4 regions of the Plantibacter sp. MDV22-iso1 genome follow, and region 1 is predicted to be linked to each of the others. Evidence: predicted binding sites of a transcription regulator. Region 1 holds the regulator's gene; each other region holds the start of a gene.

Region 1 (3,195 bases):
GGGGTCGATGTCGGTGTAGTTCTGCATGCCGGTCAGGACGAGGGTAGCCGCGACGTACAGGAGCATCGCGATGATGAGGGAGAGGATGATCGCCTTCGGCATGTGCTTCTTGCCGTCCTTCGCCTCCTCGGCAGCCGTACTCATCGCGTCGTATCCGAAGACCGCGAAGAAGACCGTCGCGGCACCGGCGAACACCGGCCCGAAACCGCTGGGGAGGAACGGATCGTAGTTCTCTCCGTCGATGTAGAAGACACCGAGGCCGATGATGAACAGGATGAGCAGGACCTTGATCCCGACCGCGACGAGCTCGAATCGACCGAAGGCCTTCGTCCCGCGGCTCAGGATGAAGGTCACGAGGAGACAGACGAAGATGGCTGGGAGATTGACGAGGCCGCCCTTCCCCTCGTCGGCGGTCGAGGTCATCCAGTCCGGCATGTGGATGCCGATGCCGGACAGGAAGGCGTCGAAGTAGCCGGAGATCCCGATCGCGACCACCGCGACGATCGCGATGTACTCGAGCAACAGGTCCCAGCCGATGAACCAGCCGATGATCTCGCCGAGCGCCACATACCCGTAGGTGTAGGCGGACCCCGCTCTCGGGATCATTCCGGCGAACTCCGCGTACGACAACGCCGCGGCCGCGGAGGCGAGACCGGCGATCAGGAAGGAGAAGAGGACCGCCGGCCCGACAGCGGGCGAGGTCTCGCTCCCATGAGCGACGAGTCCGGCGAGGGAGAAGATCCCCACCCCGATGATGCCACCGACCCCGATGGCCGTGAGTTGCCAGAGACCGAGACTCTTGAACAGCTTCGAGCCGGAGGTCTCATCCTCGATCTCCGCGATCGGCTTCTTCCGGAGCAGCGAGCGGCTCCGATCGTCTGTACTCATGCTTGCCTCCGACGATGCTGCGGGCGTCGTTGCACCGCGTCATCGACGATAGCTGAGAACCAGCGCGGGGTGACCCGCCGATTGTCGGCCTACTCGGCCGCGTACCGCTGCGGGATCGCCAGGCGCTGCCCCGGCTCGACACCGGCGGTGCTGAGCTGGTTGAGGTTCATGATCTCGGCGATGACGTCGCGCGGGTCGGCGTCGGGTGCGATGGACTCGGCCAGCTGCCAGAGCGACTCGCCCGGGTCGACCGTGATGTACGTGAACGTGGCACCCGCCGCCGCCGTGTTGGCCGCGGCACCGCCTGCGGAGAGTCCGACGACCGCGACGCCGATGACCAGCGGGATGGCGGCGAGCGTGGTGAAGACGACGCGACCGCGCTTCGTCAGGCGGAGTCGGCGTGTGGACGGTGCGTCTGACGTCGGTACCTGCGCCGTCCGTGCGGGAAGCGCCCGGTGGGACCCGATCAGTGCTGCGCTCATGTCAACCCTCCAAGAGTGTGCTCATCATGTGATGAGGACTCGTACCCGACACTCGGCCAGGAGTGCCGGATACGAACCTGTGTTCCGAATATATCTTCGATTGTTCGAATACTCAACCCTGTCTTCGTACCTGCGACGCGCGGGATCGGCGACACGCTCGAACAGATGTTTGTCTGGACGAGCTGGTGCGGATACAGTTTCGAGTGTTGGAAGCAGTACACCACCACCCACCGACATCGGTCACCGACAGCCGATCAGGGCAGGAGCGAAGATGGCAGCGAACACGGCGGGCGACGGAGCCCGGGAGCGCCAGATCGGCGGCACCCGGCGACGGAAGAGCCTGAGCGACAAGCAGCTGGCGATCCTCGACGTCATCCAGCGTTCGGTCTCACAGCGCGGATATCCGCCGAGCATGCGCGAGATCGGCGACGCCGTCGGGCTCGCCTCCCTGTCGAGTGTCACGCACCAACTCGGACAGCTCGAACTCAGCGGATACCTCCGACGCGATCCCAACCGTCCCCGCGCCATCGAGGTGCTCATCGACCTGCCGAGCGCCGTCGAGGGCAGCGATCCCGACTCCGCTCCCCCGGTCGGCGACGCCGCCATGGTCCCGCTCGTCGGTCGCATCGCCGCCGGCATCCCGATCACGGCCGAGCAGCAGGTCGAGGAGATCTTCCCCCTGCCCCGCCAGCTGGTCGGCAAGGGCAGTCTGTTCATGCTGAAGGTCGTCGGCGACTCGATGGTCGACGCCGCGATCTGCGACGGCGACTGGGTCGTCATCCGCGAGCAGAAGACCGCCGAGAACGGCGAGATCGTCGCGGCGATGCTCGACGAGGAGGCTACCGTGAAGGTGTTCCGCCAGCGCGACGGTCACACCTGGCTGCTCCCCCGGAACTCGGCCTTCGAACCGATCCTCGGCGACCACGCCGAGGTCCTCGGCAAGGTCGTCGCCGTGCTCCGGACGGTCTGACCGACCGGACCACTCCGCGACACCGACCAGGGCCGGGACGATCCGTGGATCGTCCCGGCCCTCGTCCGTGCAGGCCCCTCGACGTCAGTCGGTCGCACCGACCCGTGCTCGGACCGCACGCGTGGCCTCGACGATGTTGGCGAGGGAGGCGACCGTCTCCTCGTACCCTCGCGTCTTGAGTCCGCAGTCCGGGTTCACCCAGACCTGTCGCTGCGGGATCCCCTCCAGCGCGATCTCGAGCAACGCGGTCACCTCCGCGACGCTCGGCACCCGAGGCGAGTGGATGTCGTAGACGCCCGGGCCGATGCCGTGGTCGAAACCACTCGCCCGGATGTCGGACACGACCTCCATCCGAGACCGTGCCGCCTCGATGCTCGTCACGTCGGCGTCCAGTCGTCGGATCGCGTCGATCACCACACCGAACTCGGAGTAGCAGAGGTGGGTGTGGATCTGCGTCTCGGCGCGCACGCCCGCGGTCGCCAGCCGGAAGGAGCCCACCGACCAGTCGAGGTACCTCCCCTGGTCGGCCCGCCGGAGCGGGAGCAGTTCGCGGAGTGCGGGTTCGTCGACCTGGATGATGCGGATGCCGGCCCGCTCCAGGTCGGCGATCTCGTCACGCAGGGCGAGGGCGACCTGGTTCGCCGTCTCGGCGAGCGGTTGGTCGTCGCGCACGAACGACCAGGCGAGGATCGTCACCGGGCCCGTGAGCATGCCCTTCACCGGCTTGGTGGTCAACGACTGTGTGTAGGCCGACCACTCGACCGTGATCGGCGCCGGCCGCGAGACGTCACCCCACAGGATCGATGGACGGGTGCATCGCGAACCGTAGGACTGCACCCACCCGTGCTCCGTCAC
Region 2 (3,195 bases), on a different contig from region 1:
GCGACGTCCTCGACGCCCATCCCACCGACGCTGAAGAGGACCGGCTGCTCGGGGAACTCGCGCCCGACGGCGTTCCCGTCGAAGACGTCTCCGATGTTGACCACGCGGGACTCGTCGAGCTCGCCGGTCGCGATGAGGTCCTGCCAGTGGAGGCCGATCATCCCGAACGCGGTCTCGTGCGACGGCGCAGGGTACTCCTCGGCCCACGCCTCGTAGATCTTCTTCGCGTCGGCGATGAGGCGCGCCTTGCCGGAGAGGGTGTACTCCTTGTCCATGCGCAGATTGGCGGGCAGGCTGAGGAACGCGCCGGGCTTGATCCAGTCGCCGTCGATGAACGGGTAGTTCTCCGAGCCGACCAGGCCGGTGACGGCTTCGGAGACGATGTCCGAGTCACGCACGGCGGCCTCGACCGTCTCGGCGATCTCGATCGTGGTGAACTGCGGGTAGTGCGCGCGGACGTAGTCGGCGAACGCCTCGGAGGTCGACCGGCGGCGCCCGTGGATGCGGATGGTGTCGAGCGAGGGACGGGCGGTGGTCATGGCGTGCAGGGCGCTCTTGTTCATGGCGCCGGGCCCGATGACGCCGAGCGACTTCGCGTCCACCGGTGCCAGGAGCTTCGCGGCGGCTCCCGGCACAGCAGCGGTGCGGTAGGCGCTCTCGAGGTTGCCGGACATGATCGCGTAGGGCGCGCCGGTGTCCTTGTCGTTGAGCACGATGAGGTGGATGGAGCGCGGGAGGCCCCGCTCGCGGTTGTCGACGTTCGACCCGTACCATTTGACGCCGGCGGTGTCGAAGCGTCCGCCGAGGTAGGCGGGCATCGCCATGAACCGGCGGTCGGCGGCGTCGAGCGGCATGCCGGGGAACGTTGAGGTGGCGGGGAACCCGATCGGTGCTCCGTGCGAGTTGGCGGTCGGGCCGGCCATCCGGTAGTCACCCTTCGCGACGAGCACCAACACCTCCTCCATGACCTCCATGCAGTGGGCCATGTCCTTCATGCCGGCGGCGATGACCTCCGGTTCGCTCAGGTAGAGCATGTCGATCCGGGTGTTCGGGGAAGCGTCTGCGGTCACGGGTGGTCCTCCAGGTCGGGGTGTGTGGTCCTCAGCGAACACGGTCGCGATCGTCCTGGTCAAATACCGATTCGAACCTCGATTGAGAGCGTTTCGCTCGCAATCTAGACGAAACAGCGCGGTAATACGCGGGTCGTATCGTCGATGGGATGGAGCTCCGCCAGCTGCGCTACTTCCTCGCCATCGCCGAGGAGCTCCATTTCGGTCGTGCCGCCCGACGGCTGCACATGTCGCAGCCACCGCTGAGCGTCCAGGTCGCACGACTCGAGCAGGAGGTCGGCACCGCGCTGTTCGACCGTTCGACGAGGCGGGTGGCGCTGACCCCCGCCGGACGACACCTCCAGGCGCGGGCGCGACACATCGTCGAGGAGCTCGACACGGTCCGGAGTGAGATGCGCGACTTCGTCGACGGTCTCGCCGGGGAGCTCACCGCAGGGTTCGTGAGTTCGGCCAACTACACGGTCCTCCCCGGCGTCGTGCAGCTGTTCCGGGCGAGCCGCCCCGGGGTGACGCTGCGCCTGGTGCCGTTGACCTCAGGAGAGCAGTTCGACCGGCTCCGCGACGGCACCCTCGACGTCGGGATCGTCCGTGACGAGGTCCCGCAGGCGCCGTCCGACAGCTCCCCCGCGCTCACGACCGAGGTCGTCTTCGAGGAGCGTCTCGTGGCATGCCTCCCGGTCGGTCACCCGTTGGCAGGGCGACCCGAGGTCACCGCGGAGGAGCTCATGGAGGTCCCGATGATCTCCTACCCGCGGACGCTCATGCCGGGATTCGTGGACCGCGTCGCGGAGGTCCTCGGCACGTCGAGTCGGACCCAGGTGGTCGAGGAGGTCGTCCATCAGGAGACCGCCCTCGGATTCGTCGCGGCCGGCGTCGGTACGACGATCCTGCCCGAGTCGGTGCGGCAGCTGGTGCCGCCGTCGATCGTCGTCGTGCCGCTCGCCGGGTCGCCGACGACACGCCTGCTGGCCGCTCGTCAGGAACGGACGGACGACAGCCCGGTCCACGACGCGTTCATCGCCTGTCTCCGCGACGCGGCCGCACAGCTCGGGTGAAGGCCCACTCGAACACCGCGCGTCCGCTTCCCGTCTCGACGGCGTAGCCCCGGTGTTCCTGTCCGACCTGGACAAACGAGTCGACCCTGTCCAAGCTGGAACCGATGACCGACACCCGCGACGACTTCACCATCCGACGAGCCACTCCGGACGACGTCCCCCTCCTGCGAGCGTGGAGCTGCGACGAATCCGTCGCCTGGATCGACCCGGAACGGCTGACCGCCGAACTCGCGAGTCGGAACTATCGACCGGAGTGGTCGTGGATCGCCGAGCAGGACGGTCGACCGATGGCACGAGCACTCTGGTGGGGCCAGGCGGATGCGAACCGGCCCGCCACGCTCGACTGCCTCACCACCACGGTCGAAGTCGCGGAGCCCGAACGTGTCGGCGCTGCGCTCATCCGCGCCGGACTGGACGCCTTCGGCGCTGGACCGGCACTGGAGTTCAACGTCGACGTCTCCCCTGCCTGGGCGGATGACGCTGCGAGCGTGGAGGCGGTGCGGTGGCGCCACGAGGCTGCACGCGCCGGTGGGTTCTCGCGCACGACCGAGCGGGTCAGTTTCGCGAGGTCCACCTCCGATCCGGTGCCGGCACGATCACAGCGCCTTCGTTTCGTCGCCGCCGCGGACGACGCGTTCCACGAGCTGTTCGCCCTGGTCGCGACCGGCACCCTCGATGCGCACACGCAGGACATGGTCGCGCGCGGAGGACTCGAGGCGCTCGCGGACGACGACCTGGCGTTCTACCGATCGCTCCCCGGCGAACGGGACGCCTGGCGGGTCGCAGAGCTGCCTGATGGGACGACCGTCGGGTTCATCATCCCGACCAGGACGGCGTACGACGCGAGCATCAGCTATCTGGGCGTGTTGCCCGAGCACCGCGGACACGGGTACGTGCACGACCTCCTGGCGGAGATGGTCCACGTGCACCATGGGTCGGGGCAGGACCGGATCGTCGGCACCACGGACGCCGCGAACACCCCGATGCGCGGCGCCTTCGATCGAGCCGGTTTCTCGGTCAAGCGCGTTCGGATCGTTCACGAGCAGTAGGTTCGCCCCGGGCTCGGTTCC
Region 3 (3,195 bases), on a different contig from region 1:
CGAGTTGCTGTCCGCGGGTGAACAGGCGGGTGCTGGTGCCGAGGTCGAGGACTTGGGATGGGCCGCCGAGGATCATGGGGATGAGGTTGGTGTCGGCGGCGAGGCGGCGGAGGGCGCCGGCTCCGATGGGTTCGTCGATGCCGTCGATGGTGGCGGTGCTGAGGCCGGTTTCGAGGGTGTCTCGGTCGGTGCGGATGATGATGGTGACGGGGGTGAGTTCGGTGGCGGCGCCTTTGCAGCCGGCGAGGTGTCGGAAGGTCTCGGTGAGGGCGATGGCGCGTCGTCGGTCGATGGGGATGAGGGTGGGGCCGTGGGGCATGGGGTGACCGGAGTCGTCGGGGGCGTCGGTGTCGGACGGCTGCTCGGGGTTGGTGAAGTGGGGTTTGCGGGTGGTGGCGCCGATGAGGGCGTCGAGGCCGGCGCGGATGAAGGCGGCGCTTTCGGGGGCGAGTTCGGCGCGGAGGAGGGTCATGCCGGTGGGGAGTTCGTGGATGGTGCAGCGTTCGGCGCGGCGGAGGAGTTCGTCGCGGGGTTCGCGGCCGTCTTGGTCGAGGCGGGTGCGGACGAGTTTGGCGATGCGGGTGACGTCTTGCAGGGGCGCGTGTCCGGCGTGCTCGATGGCGATGACCGACGCCGTCTCGAGTTCGACTCTGGTGCAGATGCGGCCCGCGTTGCGGAGCTCCCGGACGATGACCGCGGCACCGTCGACGCTCAGGGGCGCTCTGGGTGTGCCCGCAGTGCTTGAGGGGTGGGTGTCGTCGGGGCCTGTGTCGGGATCGGATGGGTCATCGGCGGCAACCGGTTCGAGTGCTGCCGCGACTGCGGGGAACGGACATTCCTCCAGCTCGCCGAGCAACCCGCGCGGCTGCGTGATGGCGGCACCGACCTCCGCGATCGCCGCGCCTCGGGTGCGCGCCACCCGCCACCGCTCGGACACCATGACACCCGGGTTGGCGTAGCCGGCGGCGCGCACCAGGGTGCCGTCGCGGCGGGAAGGCGACGGGCGCAACGCGATCGCGCCGGTGACGCGTGCGGCGAGGACCTCGACCGCATGCTGCACGGCACCGAGCTCGTCGAGGACACGGAGGATCGCCTCGTCGTTCATGTTCTCGAGCTGCTCCGCGACACCGGAGCCTGGACGGATCGCGTCGAGCGCGCTCTGCCAGAGCGCATCGAACCCGGCCGCGGCGGCGGTGAGCGGGTTCGGTGCGGTGCTGGTCACGGGTCCATCCAAACACGGACCACTGACACTAAAACGGCCAAAGAATCAGCTTTTGATCTGGGAGTTTGTCCAACAGTTGATGCTTGCTCGGGGTGCCCTTCGACAGGCTCAGGGACCGTAGGTGGTCGCGGAGTCTGTCGAGGTGCGGGGAGGCTCCGCGACAGGCTCAGGGGCCGGCAGCGACGCGGTCGCCGAGCCTGTCGTGGCGTGGTGGAGGGGGTTGCCCGGGCGCCCTTCGACGGGCCCCCGAACACCCGTTCCCCAACCGCCGCGCCAGCTCCGCGCGTAGGATCACCGCATGCGTTCATCGGCGATCGACACGGTTCTGGCGTTCATGCGGGCGTTCCGCGAGCAGGATCGGGATGCTGCCGAGGCGCTCATGCATGCGGACTTCGTCTTCACCAGCCCGCAGGACGACCACCTCGACCGAGCGACCTGGCTCGAGCGTTGCTTCCCGACCGCCGACCATTTCGACACCCCGGGCGTGACGCTCCAGATCGTCGAGACCGACGGCATCGTCCTCCACCGCTACGAGTACGTCGTGCAAGGGAAGACGTATCGCAACCTGGAAGCGACTCGTGTCGTGGACGGAACCGTCCAGGAGGTCGAGGTCTATTTCGGTGGCGCTGTCTGAGGGGCTGGATCGAACGCGTGCATCGCGGTCGCACGGGACTGCAACGCCACATGGCCGTTCCGTGCGCCCGCGTCGCCCGCGCCCGACCATCCGGCGACGGATCGCACCTGGGCGTGTCTGACAGGATTGAGTCATGCGCATCAGTTCTCGTCGAACGACCCTGGCCGCAGCATTCGCGGTCGCCGCCCTCGCCCTCGCCGGTTGCTCCACCGGCTCCTCGTCGGATGCGGGCCGATCCTCCGCCTCGCCGACGCCGTCCGTGTCGCAGCCACCGAGCACTCCGCTGCAGGAGCACACCCTCACCGACGATGTCGACGGCACCACGGTGACCGCCCTCGCGATCGTCGACGACTTCCCGGCGCCTGCAGGCACCACCGACGGCCTGCGTCCGATGCTCGTCCAGGTCCGACTCGAAGCCGGCGACGAGTACGGCGGCAGCGTCTTCCCGCACCGGGTCTCCGTCACCACCCGTGCCGTCAACCTCGAGTACGTGACGCTCGGCCTCGGAACGCCCGAAGAGTTGAAGGCTCCGATGGCGTCGGCCGGGTACCCACTCCTGCAGGCGACACCGGCCGGTGAGACGGCGACCGGCTGGATCGGCGCCTGGGTGCGCACTGATGAGACCGAGTTCGACCTCGTCTACGACCGCCCGGAGGGCAAGGTCATCGGCGGCAGCAAGAGCGGCGAGGTCGTTCCGCCGAGCCGCGACGTCATCCCGCTCATCCCGAAGGCCTGATCCGAAGGCCTGATCGGGATTCGGGCTTGGGCGGCCGTTCGGCGATCATGCCGACGAGCGGGGTCGCTCCGGGAACACAGCGGAGGGCGGGTTGTCGACAACCCGCCCTCCGCTGCACCAGTGATGCGTCTACGCGTTCCGCTCAGCGCCTGCTGCGGCGCGTGACCGTCGGCGCGTTTCCGCGAGCACCGCGGCGCCGACGCCGAACAGGAGCAGTGCGCCGAGGGTGAGTCCGGTGAGCGCGCCGCTGTCGACGCCGGTCTTCGCCAGGTCGCCGGTGGTCGCGCCGGGTGCCGGGGCGACCGTTCCCGGAGCGGGCGACCGGGAGGGCTCCGGGGTCGGCGTGGGATCCGGGTCCGGGGTCGGTTCCGGGTCCGGCGTGACGATCGAGCTGCTCAGATCGGTTGACACCGAGGCGCTGCTGTCGACGCCGACGCCGTCGGGCCCGGTTCCGCTCGCGGTCGCCACGTTCCTGACCGACCCGAGCTCGATGTCCGTCGCCGTGATGGGGTACCCGGTCGTGACGCGGACCTGCTCGCCGGGAGCGAGGACGCCCGCCGCGCCCGGCCACTCGATGACGAACTCGGACAGCTCCGGGAGCGA
Region 4 (3,195 bases), on a different contig from region 1:
ACGACGCCGTCGTGGCCGAGCATGCTCTGGACACGGGCGAGTCCGCTGTGGATGCGTTCGTCCGGTCCGCTGCCCCAGAGTCCTTCCTCGTGTTCCGCGGCGTCGTCGAGGGTCTCCGGGACGACCTCGACGAGTTCGACGGGGGAGGCGAGTCCGTGATCGATGTCGGACGCGCCCTGCAACTGCCAGCGCACGCGATCGAGGACGTCGCCGGCGGTGAACCAGCGTGGGTGGAGCCAGGTGCGGGTGGAGCGCTCCCCGCGCTCGCTCCGCATGCTGATCGTGATCGCGGTGGTCACGAGGCCGGCCTCCGCCAGGCCGGTGATGAACCGTTCCGCGGACTGCCGGAACCCGAAGGTCAGCTGGTCGATGCGGTCGAGCGGGGGCTCGAAGGCGATCGACACGGCCAGCTCGGTGGGTGGCACGCGGGGGACGACGCTTCGGGCGTCCGCGCCGGCTGCGAGGCGGTGCGCTCGGGCGCCGTCGGGGCCGAAGCGGTCGCGGACCTCGGTCGCGGGCAGTGCGCCGAACGCCCCCAGGGTGCTGATCCCGAGCCGGTGCAGCAGTGAGCTGAGTTCGGGGCGCCCGAGGGTGGACAGGGGGAGTGGGGCCAGGAAGGCGGGAGAGGCCCCGGAGGGGATGGCGATGATCCGGGAACCGTCCTGCTGGAACGCGGTGGACCTCGCGGCCTGCTCCGCGGCGAAGGGGCCGTCGGCGATGCCGATCCGTGCATCGGGGACACCGAGTTCGTCGAGGCGGGCCAGGAGGACCTCTGCCGCAGCCGACTCGCCGCCGTAGTATCTGCTCGGTCCTCGGGATCGGATGGCGCAGAGCCCGGCCCGGAAGGGCTGGACGCCCGGCATGAGCTCCTCGATGCCGAGGAGGACCGGCTCGAAGGCGCGGGTGTCGACGACCGGGTCGTAGTCGGCGGTCGCCAGTTCCGGACAGCGGGCCTCGGCCTCGCGGACACGGAGTCCACGCCGCACTCCTGCTCGACGTGCGCTGGCGTCGCAGGCCAGGACCTCACCATGCTCCACCAGGGCCAGCGGAGCGTCGGCCGTGTCCTCGGACAGCGTTCCAGAGAGTCGTGCCGCCACGATCGGCCAGTCGGGACACCAGAGGACCATGGTGCGCTCGACCTGTCCCGCAGGCGGTTCGGTCGTCATCGGTTCACGACCATCGGGAGCCGGACGACCGTGTCGTCGTCGAGGAGGCCGGAGCCGGCGAGCGGCGCGGTGCGACCCTCGGTCGATCCCAGGGGCAGCGTCAGGTGCGCGGTCCTGGGCCGGCCCGAAGCCCCTTGGCCGAGCATCGAGCTGACGGTGAGTCGCCGATGCCGGAGATGTCCGTGCCCCGCCCCGAGGCCGCTCCAGGAGCTCTCGGTCACGCGCAACGTCGCATCGCTCTGCGGCCAGGAACCGAGGACGATCAGTGCGGCCTCGCGCTGCCGGAGGCGAGCCGCGAGTCTGGCGGCGTCGCTCGGGGCGATCCGTCCGGGAGGCGCTGTGATGAGCACGCCGGCGACGTCGGCCATGGCCGCGGTGACCGTGAGCCAGTCCGGACCGGGCTGGGGGACGAGGACGAGTCGTTCGAGGTCGATGCCCATGGAGGCCGCCGCCTCCACGCCGAACGACGGGAGACCGATGACGGCGCACCAGGTCCCGGCTGCTGACGGCCCGGCCATGAGCGACATGGCGAGCGCCGTGGAGCCGAGCACGGAGTAGCTGCCTCCGGCCTGGAGGGCGCCACCGGGCAGGAGCCGGGAGAGCTCAGGAGCGGTCGGCAGGGATCGGGTGTCGAGGCGCGTCCCCTGCATCCGCTTGATGCGCCCCTGGAGTTCGTGCAGCTCGGTCGCGGTGTCCGCCCTGACGGGGGAGTCGACGAGTGCGCGGAGGGCCATGGCTCAATATTCGAACATATCTTCGAACAAGTCAACCGGCTCGATCCGGTCACGACGACGACTGATGGATGACTCGACCATGGTCCGGCATCCCACCGACACGCGGTCCGCGGTGTCAGCGGCGCCCGGTACGCTGGGCCCATGTGCGGACGTTTCGTCGTGACCGAATCCACCGAGGAGCTCATCGAGCTCTTCGACATCGACCACGCGGCTGCCGAGCTGCCCGGGCCCTCGTACAACGTGCGCCCGACCGAGCAGATCCCGATCATCCTCGACTCGGTGAAGACGGGGCCGGCGGTCCGCCGGCTCGAATCGGCGCGGTGGTCACTCGTGCCGTCGTTCGCCACCGAGCTGAAGAGTCAGTACCCGACCTTCAACGCTCGCGCGGAGGAGGTCACCACCAAGCCCACGTTCGCGCCATCGGTCAAACAGAAGCGCGCATTGGTCCCCGCCGCCGGGTACTACGAGTGGCACACCGAGGGCGCGACGAAGACCCCGTACTACGTGCAGACCGCTGGTGGTGAACCGATCGTCTTCGCGGCCCTCTACTCGTGGTGGCGCGACCGCTCGCGACCGGACGACGACCCGCGGCGTTGGGTGCTGAGCGCGACCATCCTCACGCGGCCGGCGGTCGGTCCCTTGCAGGAGCTGCACCCACGGACGCCCGTGACGCTGCCTCCGGAATGCTGGGACGCCTGGCTTGACCCGCACCACGAGGCCGACCAGGACGAGGTCGACGAGATGGTGTCCGCAGCGACCGACGTCGCCGAGCAGCTCGTCTTCCACCGGGTGGCGCCGTTGCAGGGCGATGGACCGGAGCTCATCCTCCCCGTCCAGGAGTAGCCGCAGGAGAGTCGGCCGGATGCACGGAACGGAATCGCCCCGGAGACACGAAATCTACCCCGGACACACAGAACCGCCCCTGACGCGAACGTCAGGGGCGGTTCCCGGTGTCTCAGACGCGAGGGCTGGAATGACCTGCCGCTCGGATCGTCAGCTCCGACTGATCAGAGAATCAGAGGGGGCGGATGTTCTCGGCCTGCAGGCCCTTGGGGCCCTGGTTGGTCTCGAACTCGACCTTCTGGTTCTCCTCGAGCGAGCGGTAGCCGCTCGTCGCGATGGCGGAGAAGTGTGCGAAGACGTCGGCGCTGCCGTCGTCAGGAGTGATGAATCCGAAGCCCTTTTCGGCGTTGAACCACTTCACAGTTCCAGTTGACATGTATTTCCTCTTTCATGAGTGACCGTTCCCGACTTTCGGGCCCGTTCGTCGCGGTGTTCTTTGCTCGCTCCTCAGA

Evidence for each region. The regulator LexA, encoded in region 1, represses DNA repair genes until DNA is damaged. The targets are predictions, from matches to a motif close to TCGAACANNTGTTCGA.
Region 2: the regulator LexA is predicted to act here: its motif matches at 1,130-1,145, upstream of AC4PMY_RS00055 (tyramine oxidase subunit B).
Region 3: the regulator LexA is predicted to act here: its motif matches at 1,469-1,484, upstream of AC4PMY_RS14730 (HNH endonuclease signature motif containing protein).
Region 4: the regulator LexA is predicted to act here: its motif matches at 1,911-1,926, upstream of imuA' (DnaE2-dependent mutagenesis accessory factor ImuA').

The regions. Positions count from the first base shown of each region.
Region 1 covers NZ_JBZVDY010000003.1:33,625-36,819, forward strand. Annotated here, with positions in the region: gene AC4PMY_RS15040 (amino acid permease) at 1-888, opposite strand, end outside; gene AC4PMY_RS15045 (LysM peptidoglycan-binding domain-containing protein) at 978-1,370, opposite strand; gene lexA (transcriptional repressor LexA) at 1,642-2,340, shown strand; gene metE (5-methyltetrahydropteroyltriglutamate--homocysteine S-methyltransferase) at 2,425-3,195, opposite strand, start outside.
Region 2 covers NZ_JBZVDY010000001.1:10,971-14,165, forward strand. Annotated here, with positions in the region: gene AC4PMY_RS00055 (tyramine oxidase subunit B) at 1-1,070, opposite strand, end outside; gene AC4PMY_RS00060 (LysR family transcriptional regulator) at 1,220-2,125, shown strand; gene AC4PMY_RS00065 (GNAT family N-acetyltransferase) at 2,230-3,174, shown strand.
Region 3 covers NZ_JBZVDY010000002.1:856,839-860,033, reverse strand. Annotated here, with positions in the region: gene AC4PMY_RS14730 (HNH endonuclease signature motif containing protein) at 1-1,222, opposite strand, end outside; gene AC4PMY_RS14725 (nuclear transport factor 2 family protein) at 1,521-1,856, shown strand; gene AC4PMY_RS14720 (hypothetical protein) at 1,990-2,592, shown strand; gene AC4PMY_RS14715 (DUF7507 domain-containing protein) at 2,722-3,195, opposite strand, start outside.
Region 4 covers NZ_JBZVDY010000001.1:322,973-326,167, reverse strand. Annotated here, with positions in the region: gene AC4PMY_RS01550 (DNA polymerase Y family protein) at 1-1,166, opposite strand, end outside; gene imuA' (DnaE2-dependent mutagenesis accessory factor ImuA') at 1,163-1,900, opposite strand; gene AC4PMY_RS01540 (SOS response-associated peptidase) at 2,042-2,743, shown strand; gene AC4PMY_RS01535 (cold-shock protein) at 2,916-3,119, opposite strand.